One region of the Nocardiopsis gilva YIM 90087 genome, then DNA from elsewhere that is predicted to be linked to it. Evidence: riboswitches for the same ligand, from Rfam matches in the RefSeq annotation. Region 1 holds a riboswitch; the other holds the start of a gene.
What was found. Region 1 has a riboswitch for cobalamin ahead of CDO52_RS20550 (energy-coupling factor ABC transporter permease). Riboswitches for the same ligand answer to the same signal wherever they lie in the genome.
Positions count from the first base shown of each region.

Region 2: another riboswitch for cobalamin. It lies ahead of CDO52_RS01025 (ribonucleoside-diphosphate reductase subunit alpha); the one in region 1 lies ahead of CDO52_RS20550 (energy-coupling factor ABC transporter permease).

Region 1 covers NZ_CP022753.1:4,578,941-4,589,023, reverse strand. Annotated here, with positions in the region: gene CDO52_RS28885 (cobalt-precorrin 5A hydrolase) at 1-734, shown strand, start outside; gene cobJ (precorrin-3B C(17)-methyltransferase) at 704-1,426, shown strand; gene CDO52_RS20565 (energy-coupling factor ABC transporter ATP-binding protein) at 1,490-2,365, opposite strand; gene cbiQ (cobalt ECF transporter T component CbiQ) at 2,362-3,132, opposite strand; gene CDO52_RS20555 (energy-coupling factor ABC transporter substrate-binding protein) at 3,145-3,726, opposite strand; gene CDO52_RS20550 (energy-coupling factor ABC transporter permease) at 3,730-4,491, opposite strand; cobalamin riboswitch at 4,482-4,697, opposite strand; gene CDO52_RS20545 (DUF362 domain-containing protein) at 4,920-5,156, shown strand; gene CDO52_RS20540 (precorrin-8X methylmutase) at 5,255-5,842, shown strand; gene CDO52_RS20535 (sirohydrochlorin chelatase) at 5,938-6,882, shown strand; gene cobC (Rv2231c family pyridoxal phosphate-dependent protein CobC) at 7,113-8,171, shown strand; gene cobT (nicotinate-nucleotide--dimethylbenzimidazole phosphoribosyltransferase) at 8,366-10,083, shown strand, end outside.
Region 2 covers NZ_CP022753.1:160,989-171,071, forward strand. Annotated here, with positions in the region: gene CDO52_RS01020 (ribonucleotide-diphosphate reductase subunit beta) at 1-861, opposite strand, end outside; gene CDO52_RS01025 (ribonucleoside-diphosphate reductase subunit alpha) at 914-3,463, opposite strand; cobalamin riboswitch at 3,622-3,872, opposite strand; gene CDO52_RS01030 (HAD family hydrolase) at 3,971-4,615, shown strand; gene CDO52_RS01035 (hypothetical protein) at 4,702-5,259, opposite strand; gene CDO52_RS01040 (NYN domain-containing protein) at 5,316-7,052, opposite strand; gene CDO52_RS29030 (hypothetical protein) at 7,291-8,916, opposite strand; gene CDO52_RS28505 (sigma-70 family RNA polymerase sigma factor) at 8,877-10,083, opposite strand, start outside.

The DNA.
Region 1 (10,083 bases):
GCCGACCCGTCATCACCACAGCCAGCGACAGCGCGCGCACCACGCCGCTCGACTCCTATGGCGATGAGCTCGGGTTCACGATCGCCGATCACGGGCCGCTCGCCGCCGTCGGCGCCGCGGTCCTCTCCGGCGAGCCCGTCCGGCTGGAGGGCGCGGAGGCCTGGCCGCTCCCGCCCCTCCCGGACAATGTCTCCGTCTCCGCGCGAACGCCGCTGGAGGCGGTCGCCGCCGTGATCCGGGTGAGCGACCAGCGCGACGACGGCCGGGCCGACGATGGGCCGCCGACCGTCGTCTACCGGCCCCGCTCACTGGTCATCGGCGTCGGCTCGGCCCGCGGGGTGAGCGCCGACGAGGTGGGCGGCCTCATCGACCAGGTGCTCGCCGACGCGGGGCTGGCCCCGGAATCGGTGCGGGCGGTGGCCACCGTCGACCTCAAGGCGGATGAGGAGGGCATCCTGCGGGCCGCGGCCCAGCGCGGCTGGGACGTGGTGACCTACCCCGCCGCCGAACTCGCCGACGTGGACGTGCCCAACCCCAGCGAGGTGGTGCGCGCCGAGGTCGGCACCGCGAGCGTCGCCGAGGCAGCGGCGCTGCACGGTGCGGCGGGCGCCGGGCGCGGTGCCGAGCTGGTCGCCGCCAAGCGCAAGAGCGCCAACGCCACCGCGGCCGTCGCCCGCGTGCGTCCGCGGGCCGCCTGGCCGTCGTGGGCCTGGGGCCCGGCGCCCGCGACCTGACCGCTCCCCGGGCCGTCGCCGAACTGCGCCGCGCGTCCGTGGTGGTCGGCCTCGACCAGTACGTCGACCAGGTGCGCGACCTGCTGCGGCCCGGAACCCGGATCCTCACCAGCGGCCTGGGCCAGGAAGAGGAGCGTGCCCGCACCGCCGTCGAGGAGGCACGGACCGGCGCGGCCGTGGCGCTCATCGGGTCCGGCGACGCCGGGGTCTACGCCATGGCCAGCCCCGCCCTCGACTTCGCCGGTCCCGACATCGACGTCGTGGGGGTCCCCGGCATCACCGCTGCCGTTTCCGCGTCCAACCTGCTCGGCGCCCCGCTCGGCCACGACCACGCCTATATCTCGCTGTCGGACCTGCACACGCCGTGGGAGGCGATCGAACGCCGCGTCCGGGCGGCGGCCGAGGGCGACTTCACGGTCTGCTTCTACAACCCGCGCAGCCGCAAACGCGACTGGCAGCTGCCCCGCGCGCTGGAGATCCTGGCGGAACACCGGCCCGCGACCACCCCCGTCGGCCACGTGCACAACGCCTCCCGCGACGGGGAGCACATCACCATGACCACGCTTGAGGAGATGCTCGCCGGGGGAGTGGACGCCGTGGACATGTTCACCGTGGTGCTCGTCGGCAGTTCGGCGAGCCGGGCCGTCGCCGGGCGCTTCGTCACCCCCCGCGGCTACACCTGGAAAGGCTGACCTTCCGTTGATCTCGGGGATATCGACCCTACATCGACGATTATTCGGTCGATATCCCCGAGATCAACGGTCGCTGTCGAGCAGCGCCGCGACCTCCTCCGGCGTGCGGGGGTCGGGGGCGTCGTCGGGGAGGAGCCCGCTCGTGCGCAGCGCCCGGCCCACCGCCGGACCCCAGGCCGGGCGGAGGCGGGCGGCGGACAGCAGGGCGGTGTCGCCCAGCACCTGCCGGACCGGTCCCACACCCAGCACGCCGTGATCGATCACCAGGGCGCGGTCCGCCCACCGGTAGGCCAGGTCCACCTCGTGGGTGGAGACGACCAGCGTCGTGCCGGACGCGCGCAGCCCCTCCAGCGTGGCGAGCAGCGACTCCACCCCGGCCGGATCGAGCCCGGCGGTCGGTTCGTCCAGGATGAGGACGGAGGGGCGCATCGCCAGGGCTCCGGCCAGCACCACGCGCTTGCGCTGCCCATAGGAGAGCAGGTGGGTGGGTTGGCCGGCGAGGCCGGTGATGTCGAGAGCATCGAGCGCCCAGTCCACGCGCTCGCGTACCGTGTCGGTGTCCAGCCCCTGGTTGAGCGGTCCGAACGACACGTCCTGCCGCACGCTCGCCGAGAACAGCTGGTCGTCGGGGTCCTGGAAGACGAGCTGGACCCGGCGGCGGAGGCCGCCGATGCCGCGCCGACTCTGCGGGACACCGGCGCCGTCCAGCAGGATCTCCCCGGACCGCGGCCGCAGGCTGCCCGCCAGCAGGCGCAGCAGCGTGGTCTTGCCCCCGCCGTTGGGGCCCAGCACGGCCAGTACCTCCCCGGCCGCGACCGCCACGTTCAGACCGGTGAAGACGGGGTCGGCGTCGTCATAGGCGAAGGCCAGGTCGCGCCCCGCCAGCACGGCGGGTGCGGTGGCGGGGGCACCGCCGGGGGACACGTCAAGCGAGGTCAAAGCCAGACTCCGGAGCCGATGGTCGCCGCGGCGACGAGAAGCGGGACGGCGGCCGCCGCGAGGAGCGCCTGGGGACGCAGCGGCAGCGCGTCGACGAGGACGGTCAGTTCGCCGGTGTAGCCCCGGCATTCCAGGCCCCGCTGCATGCGCTGGGCCCGGTCGTAGGAGCGGATGAACAGCGCGGCACCCAGGGAGCCGACCGACCGGATCCAGGCGCGCCGGGTGGCGTAGCCCAGCCGTCCGGCCTGCCCCGTGCCGATGCGGCGGGCGGTGTCGAGCGTCACGAACAGCATCCGGTAGATCAGCGCGACCATCTCCACGAGCGCGGCCGGCAGCCCGATGCGGGTGAGGCGGGGCAGCAGGTCGGCGAGCGGGGTGGTGAAGGCGAACAGCAGCTGGCACAGCAGTGCCGCCGTGGCGCGGCCGACGATTTCGGCGGCCCGCGCCAGACCGTCGGGGTCCCACGCCACCGGCCCCAGCGCGGGGCCGGCGGCCGCGTCGCCCGGAGCGCCGACGCTGAACAGCAGCGTCACCGATCCGGTGAGGATGAACAGCAGCGGAGCCCAGGCGGCGCGGGCGAACGCGCGCGGCTCCACCCCTGCCGGGCCGAACGCCACGACGAGGGCGGTCACCGCCGTGATCGCGGCGCCCGGCCAGGCCGGGAGGGCGAGCGCGCACAGCAGCAGGCCGCCGAAGAGGGTGCCCTTGACGGCGGGGTGCACGTCGCGCCACGGGCTCTTGTAGGCGGCGGCATCGATGGCCAGCATGGGCGCCGCTGCTCAGCCGCGCGTCGGTTCGGAGCCGTCCGGGACTTCCGCACCCCGAGGTGCGCCGCTCGCATCAGCCACCGCATCACCGGCCGCGTCTCCCGCACGGGTGGAGTCGGTCGGGCCGCCGGTGGCCTGCGCCTGCTCCGTGCGCATCCGTGAGCGTGTGCGCACGACGCCGAAGTAGTAGCCGATGATGCCCGCGCCGATCGCGGCCTGCAGCGCGAAGAGCCCTGACTCGACCTCGGACGAGGGCAGCTCGACGATGGGGGAGAACCACGGCTCGTAGGCCGGGTCGATGTCCTCAACGGCCTGCTGCCCCTGCGCGTCGGCGCCGGCGAAGGGTTCCTCGCGGGAGTCGCCCGCACCTATCGCCAGCGGCAGAACCGCGATCACGGCGATGGCGGCGACCATGGCCCAGGTGGCCCACGCCGCGGGGTGCCGGTCGCCGTCCTGCGCCTCGGCTCGCGCTCCCCTCCTCACTCGGCTCCGCCGCCCATGCGGTTCGGCCTTCGGCGGTGGGCATCGGCGGCTGCGCTCGTTCGTCGGCTCGCCGCTCGGCGGGCGCTCGGTGTTCGGGTTCGTCGACGTCATCGCTCACACCGCCTTTCGCTCGACCGGGGTGGTGGGGGCCGCGGCGGTGCGCAGCACGCCGAGCCGCAGCAGTTCACTCCGGCTCGCCTTGATCAGCAGTCGCACGATGATCACGGTCACCAGACCCTCGATGATCGCGAGCGGTATCTGGGTGACCGAAAAGATGGCGCCGAACTTGACGAACGAGCCCAGGACGCCGCTCTGCGCGTCGGGGAAGGCGAGTGCGAGCTGGAGGCTGGTCACCGAGTAGGTGCCCAGGCTGGCCAGGCTGGCGGCGAAGAACACCGCGAGCCCCAGCGACGTGTGCTCCGGCAGTGCCCTGGTCAGCCCCCGCACCAGGCGGTACACACCGTAGGCGACCCACGGCCCGACGATCGCGAGCGAGAAGACGTTGGCGCCCAGCGTGGTCAGGCCGCCGTGGGCGAGGAGTAAGGCTTGGAACAGCAGGGTGATCGTGCCGAGGGCGGCCATGACCGGTGGTCGGAAGAGCACCGCGCCCAGGCCGGTCCCCGTCGGATGGGAACTGCTGCCGCTCACCGAGGGGATCTTCAGCGCGGACAGCACGAAGCAGAACGCACCGGCGGCACCGAGAAGCAGCTTGGACTCGGGGTTGGTCCGGATCGTCGTGGTCAGCGAGCGGACGCCGTGAATGACGAACGGCGCTGAGACCGCGGTCCAGGCCACGGCGTGGACGGGCGGGAGGAAGCCTTCGGCGATATGCATGTGTGGGGGACCAATCTCCAACACCTCGTGGACGGTCGTCACGTGCCGTGGCCGGTCTCCTGGCTCCGGGTCGACGCCCGTCGCCGACCTTCCCAAGGGCGCGTCCGCGGCCGGACGTCCCCCAGTGGCCGTGAGCCGTCCGTTCCGCTGGCTGCGGCGGGCGGGGCACCGGGCTTCCCGTTCACAGTGGCGAGGGCCGCGCCGGTTTCGCACCGGACTTCCCGAACACCACGGCTCCACGAAGGTATGCCCTGGCCGCGAGGTTCGCAATAGCCAAGTATTCGCAATAGCGGTCGTCAGTAGGCCCGAAACCCCTGCGGCGTAGGGCCTGCGGCCACGCCGAAACCACATCGGGGGCGCACCGCGCCCGGCACCACCGGCCGCGTGGACACGATCCGGTGGCCATGTAAGGTGACCGGGCGCGGCCCCGCTCGAAGCGGCGGTACCGGGTCCGACACCGTGGGGGAGCCATGCCTGAACTCGGTTGCGCGGTGGCGCCCGTGGCCGTGACCTCGGCGTGCACGGCGTGCGGCGCGTGCCTGCTGACCTGCCCGGAACACGCCTTCCGTCCCAACGGCGGCACGCTCGACGTGCTGCCGGAGCGGTGCACGGGCTGCCTGGAGTGCATCGAGGTCTGCCCGGCCGACGCGATCATCGAGGTGGGCGACGGACCGGCAGAGAACGGACCGGCAGAGACCGGTGCGTGATCCGAGGCCAGGGCGGCGCCGAACCCGGTGGTCGGCCCGCGCACCGGAACCACGATCCCCGACAGCGGTGAACAGCTGAACGGAGAAAGGGAACGCAGTTGAACCGTCAGGTCCATCCGATCGAGGTGGAGTCCTTCCGCATCCTGCGGTCACGCGTCGACCTGGGGCACCTGCCACCGCTGAGCCGCGCCGTCGCCGAACGGGTCATCCACGCCAGTGCCGACCTCGACTACGCCACCGACCTGGTCATCGACGACACCGCGGTGACCGCGGCCGCGGCAGGCCTGGCCGACGGCGCCCCCATCGTGGCCGACGTCGCCATGGTCGCCTCCGGCATCACCGCCCGCCCCAGCGTCTGCCGTATCGCCGAGGAGAACACCGCGCGCCTGGCCCGCGCGACCGGCATCACCCGCTCCGCCGCCGCGGTCCGATCCGCCTTTTCCGAGGTCGGCCCCGGCGCGGTCTGGGTCGTGGGATGCGCGCCCACCGCGCTCGAGGAGATCATCGCCCGCGGCGTCGATCCGCTCCTGGTCATCGGCCTCCCGGTCGGCTTTGTCGGTGCCGCCGAGTCCAAGGCCGCCCTTCGCGAGTCCGGACTGCCCCAGGTCAGCAACGTCTCGGAGAAGGGGGGCTCGGCCGTGGCGGCCGCCGCGCTGAACGCCCTGCTCTACGGCCCCACCCCGTGACCGTGGCCGTCCGGCCGATTTCCCGTCCCCACCGCATGAATCTCCCCGGCCGCCGCGAGCCGGGGCCAGCCCGAGAAGAACGTGAGAGGTCCACGATGAAACCCCCGCTGTTGCTGGTCGGACATGGCACCCGGGACGAGAAGGGCGTCGCCGACTTCATGGCGTTCGTCGAGCGGCTCGACCGCCGCCTCGACGACCGCGAGGTCGCCGGGGGCTTCATCGAGCTCTCGCCGCCGCCGCTGACCGACGCGGTCGGCGAGCTCTACGGCCGGGGCCACCGCCGTGTGGTGAGCGTGCCGATGATGCTGGTCGCGGCCGGACACGCCAAGGGCGACATCCCCGGCGCGCTGATCCGCGAGAAGGAACGGCACGACGGGTTCGACTACGTCTACGGACGCCCGCTCGGCCCGCACCCGACCATGCTCCGGCTGCTCGCCGAACGACTCGACGACGTCCTCGGCACCGACTCCGACCCCGCCGGTGAGTCCGCTGAGACCGGTGCGGCGGGCGAGACCGCCGTCCTCCTGGTCGGCCGCGGCTCCACCGACCCCGACGCCAACGCCGAGGTGTGCAAGGTCGCCCGCCTGTTCCAGGAGGGCCACGCCAAGCAGCGCGGCGTCTCCTTCGTCGAACCGGCGTTCATCTCCCTGGCCTGGCCGAGCGTGTGCGAAGGCCTGGACCGCATCCGCCGCCTGGGCGCCCGCCGCGTCGTGGTACTGCCCTACTTCCTGTTCTCCGGCATCCTCCCGGACCGCGTCGTCGACGAGTCCATGGCCTTCGCCGCCGACCACCCCGACCTGGACATCCGCTGCGCGCCGGTGATCGGCGACTGCGACGGCCTCGCGGACATGATCGTCGAACGCTACGACGAGGCCCTGGCCGGAGACATCCGCATGAACTGCGACACCTGCGTCTACCGCATCGCCCTCCCCGGTTTCGAAGACAAGGTCGGCGCCCCGCAGACACCCCACCACCACCCGGACGACCCCGCCCACGGCCACGGGCATAGCCATGGCCACGCCCACGGGCACGGCCACTGACACGGCACGCGTGGCCACCCGGATCCCACCGGACCGGGTGGCCACTCCTGACCACTGTGCCCTCATCCACTGGTGATTACGCGGATTCATCGGACTAGCTGGACAAAGCCAGAGGGACTCCCGTGATCATCGACGGCGGGGCGGGGCCGTGCGGGCGATATGTGGCGGTGTAGGGTGCGCTGTCGTCCGGGTTGTCGCGGAGAACAGCGAGGTGGCTGCAGGTGCGGGACGTGGTGGGGACGCCCGTGGGCGGGGATGGCTCCGTCTCCGGGGAGTCCGAGGTGGACCTTCGGCACCACGGTGATTCCGAGACCGGTCCCGGGCTTCTCGACTTCGCGGTGAATGTGCGGACCGGGACACCGCCCGCATGGCTGGCCGAGCGCATCCGTGCGTCCGTCGGCGACCTCGCCGCCTATCCCGATTCCTCGGTGGCGCGGCAGGCCGTGGCACGGCGGCACGGGCGCGACCCGGCCGACGTTCTCCTAGCCGCCGGTGCCGCCGAGGTGTTCGTGCTGCTGGCACGGGTGCTGACGCCGCGTCGGGCGGTTGTGGTGCATCCGCAGTTCACCGAGCCCGAGGCGGCGCTGTGTGCGGCCGGACACCAGGTCGAGCGGGCCATCCTGCCGCCGGACTTCACCCTCGATCCGGCGCTCGTGCCTGAGGACGCCGACCTGGTCGTGATCGGGAACCCCACCAACCCCACCTCCGTCCTGCACCCGGCGGGCGTGCTGGAACGGTTGGCGCGTCCGGGGCGGATCCTTGTCGTGGACGAGGCGTTCGCCGACTGTGTTCCCGGCGAGCCGGAATCCCTGGCGGGGCGTTCCGACGTTCCCGGGCTCGTGGTGGTGCGCAGCCTCACCAAGACCTGGGGGCTGGCCGGGCTCCGCGCCGGATACCTGCTCGCCGATCCCGGCCTCGTCGCGCGCTTGGCCGACGCCCAGCCGCTGTGGTCGGTCTCGACCCCCGCGCTCGTCGCCACCGAGGCGTGTAGCGCGCCCGAGGCGGTGGCGGAGGCCGACGCTTGGGCGCGGGAGCTGGCCGACGAGCGTGCCGGGCTCGCCGCCGACCTGCGTGCTCTCGGCCTTCACGTCACCCCTGCGGCCGCCGCATCGTTCTTGCTGGTCAGAGCCGAGGACGGGGCGGGCGTGCGGGCGCGGTTGCGCGAGCGCGGCATCGCCCTGCGGCGCTGCGACACCTTCCCGGGGCTCGGGCCGGACTGGTTGCGCGTCGCCGTCCGGGAGCGTGATACCGCCCGTCGACTGACGCGCGTTCTGGCACAGTTGCTGTAGCCGAGTTGGAGGCAAAAAGCGTCTTGTGTCCGGTGCCCGCTGATGGTGATCTCGAATGGATGGGTGCGGAGCCGAGGGCCGGACGCGCCTGGGGGCGAGGAGACCTCGGCGCCGGTGACTAAGGGGGAGTACATGCCGAAGAGACACGCGACCGGCTGGGGCGGTGCCGTGGCCGGTTCCGCCGGAGGAACATCATGACCGGTGACGACAAGCGCCGCTATTCCGGACGACGGGGAGCCAAGGACAACCGGGACTCCGCACGTCGTCCCGCCCGTGATGTCCCGCGCGGCGCCCGTGAGGCGACCGCGCGGGGACTGCTCGACGGTCTCCCGGAGGCGGGCCGGGGCGCGGGGGCGCCCACGGGACCCGTGACAGGTTCCGGAGGAACCGCACCGCGACCCAACCCGTTCCACACGCCGGAGAAACGGCAGCCCGTGCCCGGGCCCTATGCCAGGCCCGAACCCGCGGCGGCGCCGCCACCGGAGCCCGAGCCGGTACCGGAGCCGGAACCGGAGGCTGAGTCGGCCGACCGGTCTGCCGCTCCCGCTGACACGTCCGCCGACCCCGCGCCCGAGTCCGAGCGGGAGCCGACGTCGACGACATCCGCCGCGGCCTCCGAGTCGGTGCCTCCGCCCCCGACCACGCCGTCGGCCTACGTGGCCGAACCGCACCAGGAAACCGGACAGGAACAGGAAACGGAACCCCCTTTGGAACCGAACGTCATCCCGCTGCGAGGAGGCGGTCCCGACCGCGTTCCCGCGACCACCGTCGAGGCTTACGCGGCCGGTCCGGCCGCCTATGAGCAGCGCGCCGAGTCGTCGCAGGAGCCTCCGTTCGCGCCGCAGTCCGAGCCCAAGGGGCCGTCGCCGTCCGACGCATCACCGCGGAGAGCACTCGCGGGCCACGATCCGCACACCTACGCCGACGCGGAGCGCGAAGCGGTCTACCGGGCGATCCGCGAGCGCCGCGACGTCCGCATGGGCTTCCGCCCCGACCCCGTGCCCGACGAGGTCCTCACGCGCATCCTCACCGCCGCGCACATGGCGCCCTCGGTCGGCTTCTCCCAGCCTTGGGACTTCCTCATCGTGGAGGACCCCGACGTGCGCACGCGCGTCCAGGAGCTGGCCCAGACCCAGCGCGAGGAATACGCCCGCGCGCTCCCGGCCGCCCGCGCTCGCGCGTTCTCCGGGCTCAAGGTCGAGGCCATCCTGGACACGCCGATCAACGTCGTCGTCACCGTCGACCCGACCCGCGGCGGACGGCACACCCTGGGGCGGCACGCGCAACCGCAGACCGCCACCTACTCCACGGCGCTGGCCGTGCAGAACCTGTGGCTGGCCGCCCGCGCGGAGGGCGTCGGGATCGGCTGGGTGAGCTTCTTCGACGAACGCGACGTCGCGAGCGCCCTCGACCTCCCCCCGCACCTGCAGGTCGTGGCGTACCTGTGCGTCGGCTACGTGGAGGACTTCCCCCCGGAGCCGGAACTCGCCCTGGGCGGGTGGGCCCAGCGTCGCCCGCTCTCCTGGGCCGTCCACCGCGACAACTACGGCCGACGCGGCCTGCCCGGCGAAGAGCCGACGAGTCTGCTGGAGGAGACCATCGCAGCCATCGGCCCCCTCAACCAGCGTGCCGTGCGGGAGGCGGAGGACCGGCATTCCCGCATGACCGTGCCGCCGGGCGCGCTCGGCGAGCTGCAGGAGGTCTCGGTTCGGCTCGCGGGGCTGGCGGGGGAGTGTCCGCCGCCGATCCCCGAGCCCGCCGCCGTCGCGATCTTCGCCGGTGACCACGGCGTGCACGCCCAGGGGGTGACCTCCTGGCCGCAGGAGGTCACCGGGCAGATGGTGCAGAACTTCCTTGCCGGGGGCGCCGTCGCCAACGCCTTCGCCGAGCAGGTCGGCGCCGAGGTGACCGT
Region 2 (10,083 bases), 1.7 Mb from region 1:
CCGCGGCATGGTCTCGCGGCCGTAGGCGACCTCCAGCGCGCAGGCCTCGGTGAGCATGGTGCGGACCTCGGCCTGGAACTCCTCGCTCCACAGGTGCGGGTTCTCGATCTTGATCTGGTTGATCACGTCGATGCCGAAGTTCAGGTGGATCGACTCGTCGCGCAGGATGTACTGGTACTGCTCGGCGATGCCGACCATCTTGTTCCGGCGGCCCAAAGACAGGATCTGCGCGAAGCCGGTGTAGAACCACATGCCCTCGAAGATCACGTAGAACGCCACGAGGTCACGCAGGAAGGCCTGGTCCGCCTCCGGGGTACCGGTGCGGAAGTCGGGGTCCTCCAGGTTCTGCGTGTACTTCAGGGCCCAGGCGTCCTTCTCCGTGATGGAGGGGACCTCCCGGTACATGTTGAACAGCTCGCCCTCGTCCAGGCCGAGGCTCTCGCAGATGTACTGGAAGGTGTGCGTGTGCACGGCCTCCTCGAAGGCCTGGCGCAGCAGGTACTGGCGGCACTCGGGGTTGGTCAGCTGCCGGTAGACCGCGAGCACGATGTTGTTGGCCACCAGGGACTCCGCCGTGGCGAAGAAGCCCAGGTTGCGCTTGAGCATGAGGCGCTCGTCCTCGGTCAGGCCGTCGCGCGACTTCCACAGCGCGATGTCGGCCTGCATGGCGACCTCGGTCGGCATCCAGTGGTTGTTGCAGCCCGCCAGGTACTTGTCCCACGCCCAGGTGTACTTGAGCGGGAGCAGCTGGTTGACGTCGGCGCGGGCGTTGATCATCGACTTGTCGTCGACGCTGACGCGGCCGCCGTCGCGGTCGATGGCGCCGAGGCCGGTGGTGTCGGGCTCATGGGTGGTCGTCATGTGGTGATTGGATCCTTCGGAACGTCTGCTGAGGGCGGCTGCGGGCAGTTCTCTACTGGCAGGCTTCGCAGTCGGGGTCGTCGATGGAGCAGGTGGAACCGGCGTCCGGGTCCAGTTCCGGGGCGGTGGAGGGGGTCCCGGCTGCCGAGGTGGGGGCCGGTGCGCTCGCCCCCGGCGACACGGCCGCCGCAGGGGACGGCGAGGGGGCAGCCGTGGGCGTCGGAGTGGCGGCGACCGCGTTCAGCTTGCCGTCGGTGCCCTTCAGCGTGCTCTTCTCCACGTGCGTGGCGCTCTGCGAGCGCAGGTAGTACGTGGTCTTCAGGCCCTTGCGCCACGCACGCCGGTACAGCTCGTCGAGCTTCCGGCCGCTCGGGGCCGCCATGTAGAGGTTCAGCGACTGCGCCTGGTCGAGCCACTTCTGCCGCCGGGACCCCGCGTCGACCAGCCAGGAGGGGTCGACCTCGAACGCGGTCGCGTACAGGTCCTTCAGGTCGTCCGGCACGCGGTCGATCGCGCCGAGGCTGCCGTCGTAGAGCTTGAGCTGGGAGACCATGTCGTCGTCCCAGAGGCCGCGCTCCTTGAGGTCGCGCACCAGGTAGGGGTTGACGACGGTGAAGTCGCCGGACATGTTCGACTTCACGAACAGGTTGCGGTAGATCGGCTCGATCGACTGGCCGACGCCGGTGATGTTGGCGATGGTGGCCGTCGGGGCGATCGCCATGACGTTGGAGTTGCGCATCCCCACGGTGCGCACACGCTCCCGCAGGGTCTCCCAGTCCAGCCGGGCCGTGGTGTCGACGTCGAGGTCACCGCCGCGCGCGTCGTCCAGCAGCTGCAGCGAGTCGATCGGCAGCACGCCCTTGCTCCACAGCGAGCCCTCGAAGGTCTCATAGGCCCCGCGCTCGGCGGCCAGCTCCATCGACGCGGTGATCGCGTGGTAGGAGATGAGCTCCATGCTCTCGTCGGCGAACTCCACCGCGCCCTGCGAGCCCATCGGCAGCCGCAGCCTGAACAGCGCGTCCTGGAACCCCATGAGGCCCAGCCCCACCGGCCGGTGGCGCATGTTGGCCCGCTCGGCCTCGGGGATCGTGTAGAAGTTCACGTCGATCACGTTGTCGAGCATGCGCACCGCCGTGTGCACGGTGCGGCGCAGCCGCTCGGCGTCGATGCCGTCCTCGGTCACGTGCCGGGCCAGGTTGACCGAGCCGAGGTTGCAGACGGCGACCTCGTCGGCGCTGGTGTTCAGGGTGATCTCGGTGCACAGGTTGGACGAGTGCACCACGCCGCTGTGCTGCTGCGGCGAGCGCAGGTTGCACGGGTCCTTGAAGGCGATCCACGGATGCCCGGTCTCGAACAACATGGTGAGCATGCGCCGCCACAGGTCGACCGCGCGCACGCGGCGCCACACCTTGATCTCCCCGGCCTCGGCGGCCCGCTCGTAGGCGGTGTAGGCCTCGGCGAACTCGGCCCCGTAGAGGTCGTGCAGGTCGGGCACCTCGTCGGGGGAGAACAGCGTCCACTCGCCGTTGGCCTCGACCCGCTGCAGGAACAGGTCGGGCACCCAGTTGGCGGTGTTCATGTCGTGCGTGCGCCGCCGGTCGTCACCGGTGTTCTTGCGCAGGTCGAGGAATTCCTCGATGTCGATGTGCCAGGTCTCCAGGTACGCGCAGACCGCGCCCTTCCGCTTTCCTCCCTGGTTGACAGCCACGGCTGTATCGTTGGCGATTTTGAGGAAGGGGACGACGCCCTGGCTCTGGCCGTTGGTGCCCTTGATGTGGGCGCCGATGCCGCGGACCGGGGTCCAGTCGTTGCCCAGGCCGCCGGAGTACTTGGACAGCAGCGCGTTGTTGCTGATGCCGTGGAAGATCGACTGCAGGTCGTCGCCGATGGTGGTGAGGAAGCAGGAGGAGAGCTGGGCGCGCTGGGTGCCCGCGTTGAAGAGGGTCGGGGTGGAGCACATGAAGTCGAACGACGAGATCAGGCCGTAGAACTCGATGGCCCGCGCCTCGCGGTCGTCCTCGTTGAGGGCCAGGCCCATCGCGACCCGCATGAAGAAGGCCTGCGGCAGCTCGTAGCGGGTGCCGTCGCTGTGCAGGAAGTAGCGGTCGTACAGCGTCTGCAGGCCGAGGAAGGTGAAGTCCAGGTCGCGCTCGGGGCGCAGGGCCGCGCCGAGGCGGGTGAGGTCGAAGGTGGCGAGGCGGGGGTCGAGCTGGCCCAGTTCCACGCCGCGGGCGATGTAAGCCGCGAGGTAGTCGGAGTAGCGCTCGGCCATCTGGGCCTGGTCGGCCTCGTCGAACGCGCCGGAGAGGAAGGTCAGCGCCTCCCGGCGGAGCTTGTCCAGCAGCAGCCGCGCGGCGACGTGGGAGTAGTCGGGGTCAGCCTCCACGAACGTGCGAGCCGCCATGACCAGCGCGAGTTCCAGCTCGTCGGAGGTGATCCCGGGGTAGAGGCCGCGCCGGGTCTCCGCGATGACCTTGTCGGCCGACACCCCCGTCAGCCCGGCGCAGGCCTCGTGCACCACCTGTCCGACCCGCTCCATCGGATCGCTCGCGGGGTTCGCGTGCGCGGGCTCCGCCGCGGCAACGTCGAGATCGAGGGTCATGGTGGCTCCAACCAGGTAGACGACAACCGGTTGGGGTGTCGAAGGACGGCGCGCACCAGCACACAGGGGAGGGTTCGCCCCGCGCCCCTCGGCGCGAGGTCGTCGTACTCCCTGATTCGCGGCGGCCCGCCCTCGAGGCCCCGTTGCAGTGCACGTCGGACGCGTGCACGCCGATGGCAGGTCTTCGGACTCGCGGGCGTCGGAGGACGGCGTGACCCGTGTCCTCCACCTACCGGCCATCGGCTTCCCGGGGGTCATGGCGTGGCGCCCAGTGCCGTGGGGATGGCGTTCGTTCCCGCTCACCGCTGCGGGGCAGTCCCGGACTCGCACCGGGTTCCCTCTTGCCTCACCCGCGTCGAACGATCAGAACGCCTCGACCGCCGGGTGAACCATCAGCGGGAGAGATACTACATCTAGTGGCGCCCGGCCGGGAACACCTCAATATAGGGGTGTGTCGCGGTGAATTTTCGGTCGCGGAGCGTGCGGGGCCCGTGGTACACGAGGGGGATGAGCTACCTGCACGTGTTCGACATGGACGGCACCCTGCTCAAGGGTACGAGCGCGAGTCTTCAGATCGCACGGGCGACCGGCACGGAGGCGGAGCTGCGCGACCTCGAACGGGCCTTCGCCAGCGGCGAGATCGACACCCGCGCCTTCGCCGCCGCGCTGCCCGAGGTGTGGCCCATGCTCACCGACGACCACGTCGCAGGGGTCTTCCGCAGCGGCCCGTTTCTCGACGGAATCGCCGATGTGTGCGGGGATATCCGCTCCCGGGGCGAGCGCTCGATGGTCATCACGATGTCGCCCGACTTCTACGCCGAGCGACTGTTCGATTTTGGCTTCGATGAGGTGGTGGCGTCCCGGTTCCCGGCCCTGCCGTTCACTGAGCCACCCCTGCCGGAGAACATTCTCACTCCCGCCGACAAGCCGCGGATCGTCGAGGAGGCGCGCCGACACGCGGGAATCGCGCGCGAGCGGTGCGTGGCCTACGGGGACTCCATGTCGGACGCGGCGCTCTTCCGGCACCTTGCGCACTCGGTGGCGGTCAACGCCGATCACCACCTCGCCGACATCGCCGGGGCGCACTACAGCGGCGGGAGCCTGGTCGATGCCTATGCCGAGGGCCGGGCACTGCTCCGCCCTTGTCGTTGATCTCGGAGATATTGGGGTCAAAATCGCTCGTGAGACCCCAATATCTCCGAGATCAACGGGGGAATCGGCGACGTCGTCTGCGGCGGCTATTCGTCGTCGAGTAGCCGGTCCAGGGCGTCTTCCGTCAGGCCCAGGTCCATCCGGATCCGGAAGCGCGTCCGCACCAGTTCCATGAGCAGGTCGTGCACATAGGCCGACACGTCCTGGTGCCGGAACCGCTCCACGCCCAGGGTCGACCAGTCGTGCGCCCCCGTCAGGTCGCCGTGGGCCTGCAGGGTCTCGGCGATGGTGATGTAGGTGGGCAGATTGCGCGGCCCCTCTTTACGCAGCCGCTCCAGCTGCGCGTAGGCCGCGTCGATCTCGTCGAGCTCCAGCAGCGCCCCCGCCAGGTGGGCGCGGGCGTCGATGACGGTGATGCCGCCGTCGTCGATCGCCCGCTGGTAGGCGGCCGTGGCCCGCTCGAACTCCTGGGCCATCTCCCACTGTTCACCCGCGCGGACGAAGAGTTCGGCGCGGGAGATCTCGCTGTCGGACTCGACCCGGTTGGCGAGCGCGATGAGCTCGCGTGCGACATCGGTATGGTCGCCGGACTGGACCGCCCTGAATTCCAGCCGGTCGAGATCGGCTGTGGTCACGCGGGTCACTGCCAGCCTCCCTAGGTCCCTCTTCGGTCCGCGCCGTGCCCCGGATCCGTGACACCTCAGCCTCGGGCACGTTCCAGGGCACTCCAGAAGCCGTTCCGCAGCGCGTCGCGGACTTCGTCGCGCAGCAGGAAGTCGATCGGCAGCGCCGACCCCTGCAGCAGGCGCGCCTCCAGGTCGGACGGCATCCGCGGACGGCTCGCGAGCACCGCCTCCAGCCACAGGGTGGGGGCGTCGCGCGCGATCGACTCGGCGAAGTCGTTCCCCTCCTGGCGCGCGGCATTCACCGCGTCGTCGATGGAATACGCCGATGCCGCTCCGGGCCCGACGCGCCCCACACCCGGGGGTGTGGGGGCGTAGGGACCGTGAGCGGTCGGTTGCTCGGGGCGGGGGCCAGCACCGGATCCGGGTCCCGGACGGGGTCCGTGGGAACCGGAGAATCCGGATTCAGTTTCCGTGCTGGCCCCATAGGTAGGGTTTGGGCCGGTATTACCTCCGTACGCCGGATTCTCGCCGGTGTGCGACCGGTACCGGGGGTCGCGGGGGTCCGGCCCCGGAGGCGGTGTTCCCCGGCCGGGTGGGGCGCCGCGCTCGTAGCCCTGCGCGCCGCCGCCCATCATCGGGTCGTGGTGGGGACCGGTCTGATGTGGTCCGGCCGGGTGCGGCCCCTGCTGGTGCGGTCCTTGCTGGTGGGGGCCCATGGGGTGCCCTGGCGGGACCCCGTTGCCCTGCGCGGGACCGCCGTAGCCGTTCTGCACGACGTCGCGCATGCCCGGGTGCGCCCCGGTGCCGCCGCCGGGTCCAGCGGGTCCGGCGGGTCCGCCGCCGGTGGCGCCGAAGCTGGGCTGCGGACCGGTGGGCGGGTTGGCCATCATCGACTGCTGGCCGCCGGTCGGCTCCTCGCCGCGTCTGCGCTGCGGCGGGGCGTACCCGCCGGACGGGAACCCGTTGACGTCGATGGGCCCGGAGGGGTTGGTGCGGCCGGAGTCCGTGCCGCCCTGCGGGGCGAGGTGGTCGCCGCCGCGCTGCTGGGCGATGCTTTGGCGCATGGCGCGCAGCTGGTCCATGGCGCTGCCGGTCATGGCCTGCTGCGCCCCGGTGGAGGCGAACATGGCCTCCATCCCACCCGTGTTGCCGACCGCAGGTTCGACCCTGGAGGCGCCGGTGTGCGCCGTGACCGGGCGGCGCGTCACCTCGGGGCCGCTGTGCGAGCGCCCGTTGGTGAGCGGGGTGGTGGTCTCGGCCGACTCGTCGCCGGTGGCCGAGAGGAGATTGACATACGGGCGCAGGTGCCCGGCCCCGATCTCGATGAGGTCGTCGCACTCGCGGCGGAGCGCCCGCGAGATCGTCCAGTTGCCCTCGACCGAGATGTGCACGACGGTAACCCTGACGCCGAGGTCCTGGACGTCCGACACGACCTGCGCCATGTCCTCGTCTCCGCTGACCAGGACCGCTTCGCACAGCACTCCCGTGCGCGCGAGCGTGGTCAGGTCCCGTTGCACGTAGCTCTCGACGCCCTCCCGTCTGCCGGGACGGATACGCGCGGCTCGGAACTTGATGCCGGGAATGTCCGCGATGCCGTCCTGCTCCTGGGTGCGGCGGCCGTCGGCCGTCGCCTCGTACCAGTAGCAGCGCAGCAGAGGGAGCCCCGTGCGGTCACGCGCCACCTCGTTGAGGAGCTGAACGAGTCCCGCGTAATCCCATGACACGGAGTCCCGGTTCCGGGTTCCGTGCACAGCCATCGCACCGTCGGCAAGGAGGTAGCCGGCGTCCACGAACAGCGCGCAGCGATCCACGCGACACCGCCCCTTCCCATTGTGCTGGTCACCCGGACCTGGGGGCATGTACCGGGTCTATCCAACGATCGGCCCTCGGCCAATAGACAGGCCGGGCCACAGCCTAACCAAGTCTGTCTCGGTTTGCGTGCCCCCTCCGACACCCGTGGCCGGATGATCACCCTCGGTTCACGCGTCCTAGCTGCGCGGATTCCGATGCCGCACGGAGATCTGCGGTTGTTTGCTCTCGGGCCTGTCGTCATGTCCGCATCGGCGCCGTCACGGCCACCGCGCCGGCCAGGTACGCGTCCTGCCGGGTCACCAGCCGGACCTCCGGGTCCCGCGGGAGAACCGGGTTGAACCGCACGACGTCGGTGCCGAACGCCAGCGGCGGGCCGACGGCACCGCGCGCGGAGCTGGCGAAGGCGTTGTTCGGATCCGCGTCACCGCCCTGCGGGGTGAGCGCGGTGCCGTCCAACAGCACCTGGTCGCCCGGAAGGTCGGCGTCCCCCTCCCAGGCGACGACGTCGACGGTCGCCGGGACGGCGGCCGGAAGCAGTCCGGCCAGGGGGAAGCGCATGCCCTGGTCGTCGTGGAAGACGGTCTGCGACGCGTCCAGCACCATCGCCTGGTTGTAGGTCTCGGCCGGGTCCTCCAGGACGACGACCATGCTCCAGCCCGCGTAGGTGCTCGTTCCGGTCTTCGTGGGGACGTCGGCGACCCACCACTCGCCCCCGCCCTGTGCCCGCACGATGTCGGTGATGTCGGCGAACGCCTGGTAGGCGGGGTAGCCGGGCAGCCTCGCGCGGCCGACCTCATCGGCGCGCACATCGATGTAGGAGTCCGCACCCGGCCCGCGCAGCTTCGCCGTCGCCGACGCGGGGGACCGGCCCGAACCGGAGAAGTACAGCCCGGCCCAGCGGACCGCGCCGCCCTCGGGCAGCGACCACCGCGCCGAACTGGACATCTCCGTGCCCGGGTCGTCGTCGAGGTCCATGGGCCGCATGTCCCACATGTCGTTGTCGCGGAACTCGCCCTCGCGCTGCAGCGCACGCGCGCACTCGCCGCTCTCGGAGGACTCGCCGATGATCTCCTCGATCGTCTCCTCCGCCTCGTCCTCGGCCTTGTCGTCCACCGAGGTGTCGATGTCCTCGTCGTCGGGGGAGGGGGCATCGGGAGTGGGCGCGGGGCTGGGAAGTGCGGAGGGGGACTGCGATGTGGAGGGCGACGGGGGTGGCGCCGCTGGCGCGGAGGGACCGGCGCTCGACGCGGGTGCGGGCACGGGGTCCGGGGCGGCGGGTGCCCGCTGTTCGTCGGCCTCGGGGGCGGTGGAGGCAGTCGAGCCGCTGGGAGAGGCCGGAGCGGCCGGGGGCGCGGGGGTCACCTCGCCGCCCGGCTTGTTCACCACGATCGGCCACCACGGCCAGGGGCGCCAGCGATCGTCATCGTCCACGCAGGTCAGCAGCGCGTTCCCGGTGCTCTCGGTGCGCACCTGCCCGGCCGCGGCGTAGCGGGCCGGTTGGCCTCCCCGGTCGACGCCGCGCGAGCCGGCCGCGGTCGCTCGGGCGTCGCCGGAGCTCACGGTCATGTGCGGGGGGTCGCCCGCTGTAGCGCGGGGAGAGACGACGACGTCGAGGTATTCGGTGGTGCGCGCACCGGCGTCCAGACCGGATCGGACGCACTTCCCGCCGTCGGCGGTGGCGGTGCAGCTCCAGCCGCTGTCGCTGGGAGCGAAGGGGGCGGCGTTCCCCCGGCGCCCGCTGGCGCGGAGGGCGACGCCCGGAGGCAGATCGACTTCCGCGACGACGTCGGCCTCGGCGGAGTCGCCGCGGTTCGCGACGCTGATCACGATGATCCCGGTGCGGCCCGGCACGAGCGCGCCCACCGGGTCGATCCGGGGCGAGGTCGGGGACGCCGGCTTCCGGCGGTTCCACCGGCTCGTCGGGCTCGGGCGGCGACGGCGAGGGGGCGGGCGTCGGCTCCTCCGACACAGGGGGGAGGATCACCGGCGGGTCGGGGGCGGGAACCTCCGGGGCCGCCACTGGCGGCGGAGGTGTGGGGGCCGCGGGCCCGGGGCGCCGGTTCCTCGGCGTCAGGGGCCTCGGGCTGCGGGTCCTCCGGCTGCGGCCGGTCCGGCCGCGACTCCGGCGGCTCGGCCGCGACCGGCGGCTGGTCGGGCGAAGGCGGGACCGTTTCGTCGTTGCTGACCAGGGCGATGACCGCGGCCGCCGCGACGGCGGTGGCCGCCGCGCCCGCGGCCGTGGCCTGCTGCTGGCCCCGGGACATCCGCCCCCACCAGCCCGCGGACAGTGCCCCGCCGGGGAGCGACGCGAGGTAGCCGGCCGCGGCAGGGCCGGCGAACAGCGGGAGGATGATGCCGGGCAGGCCGAAGTTGACGTCCATCAGCTCGGCGTAGACCTCGCGGCACTCCGCGCACTCGTCGAGGTGCCGGTCGACGGTGGCGGTGTCGCGTTTGCCGAGCCCGCCCCGCACGTAGGAGCCGAGCAGGCCGAGCGCCGGGCGGCAGCTCTCCGCCGACGCCTCGCCGGAGAGGTGCATCTGCAGGTATTTCTCGCGCAGGCCCTCGCGGGCGCGGTAGGCGAGCGCGGCGACGTTGTTGGGGGTCTTGCCGAGGATCGTGGCGGCCTCGGCGGGTTTGACCCCTTCGATCTCCGTGTACCAGAGCACCGACTGCCACTCGGGGCGCAGCGCGAGGAAGGCGCGGGCGATCAGCGACCGTTCCAGCCCCTGCAGGGCGGGGTCCACGAAGGGCTCGCCGCGGTCGAACTTCTCCATGTCGTCGGTGACGACCTGGCGCTTCTCGCCGCGGGCCCGGTCGTAGACGGCGTGCCGGACCGCGGTGAGCAGGTAGGGGCGGAACCCGTCGTCCGGTCCGCCGCCGCGCTGCACGACGCCGAAGACGCGGGTGAAGGTCTCGGCGACGACGTCGTCGACCTCGGCCTCGCCGCGGACAAGCTGGCGGGCGAGGCCGCGCGCCGCGTCGATGTGCCGCTCATAGAGGGTGGCGTATGCGGCGGTATCTCCGCTACGG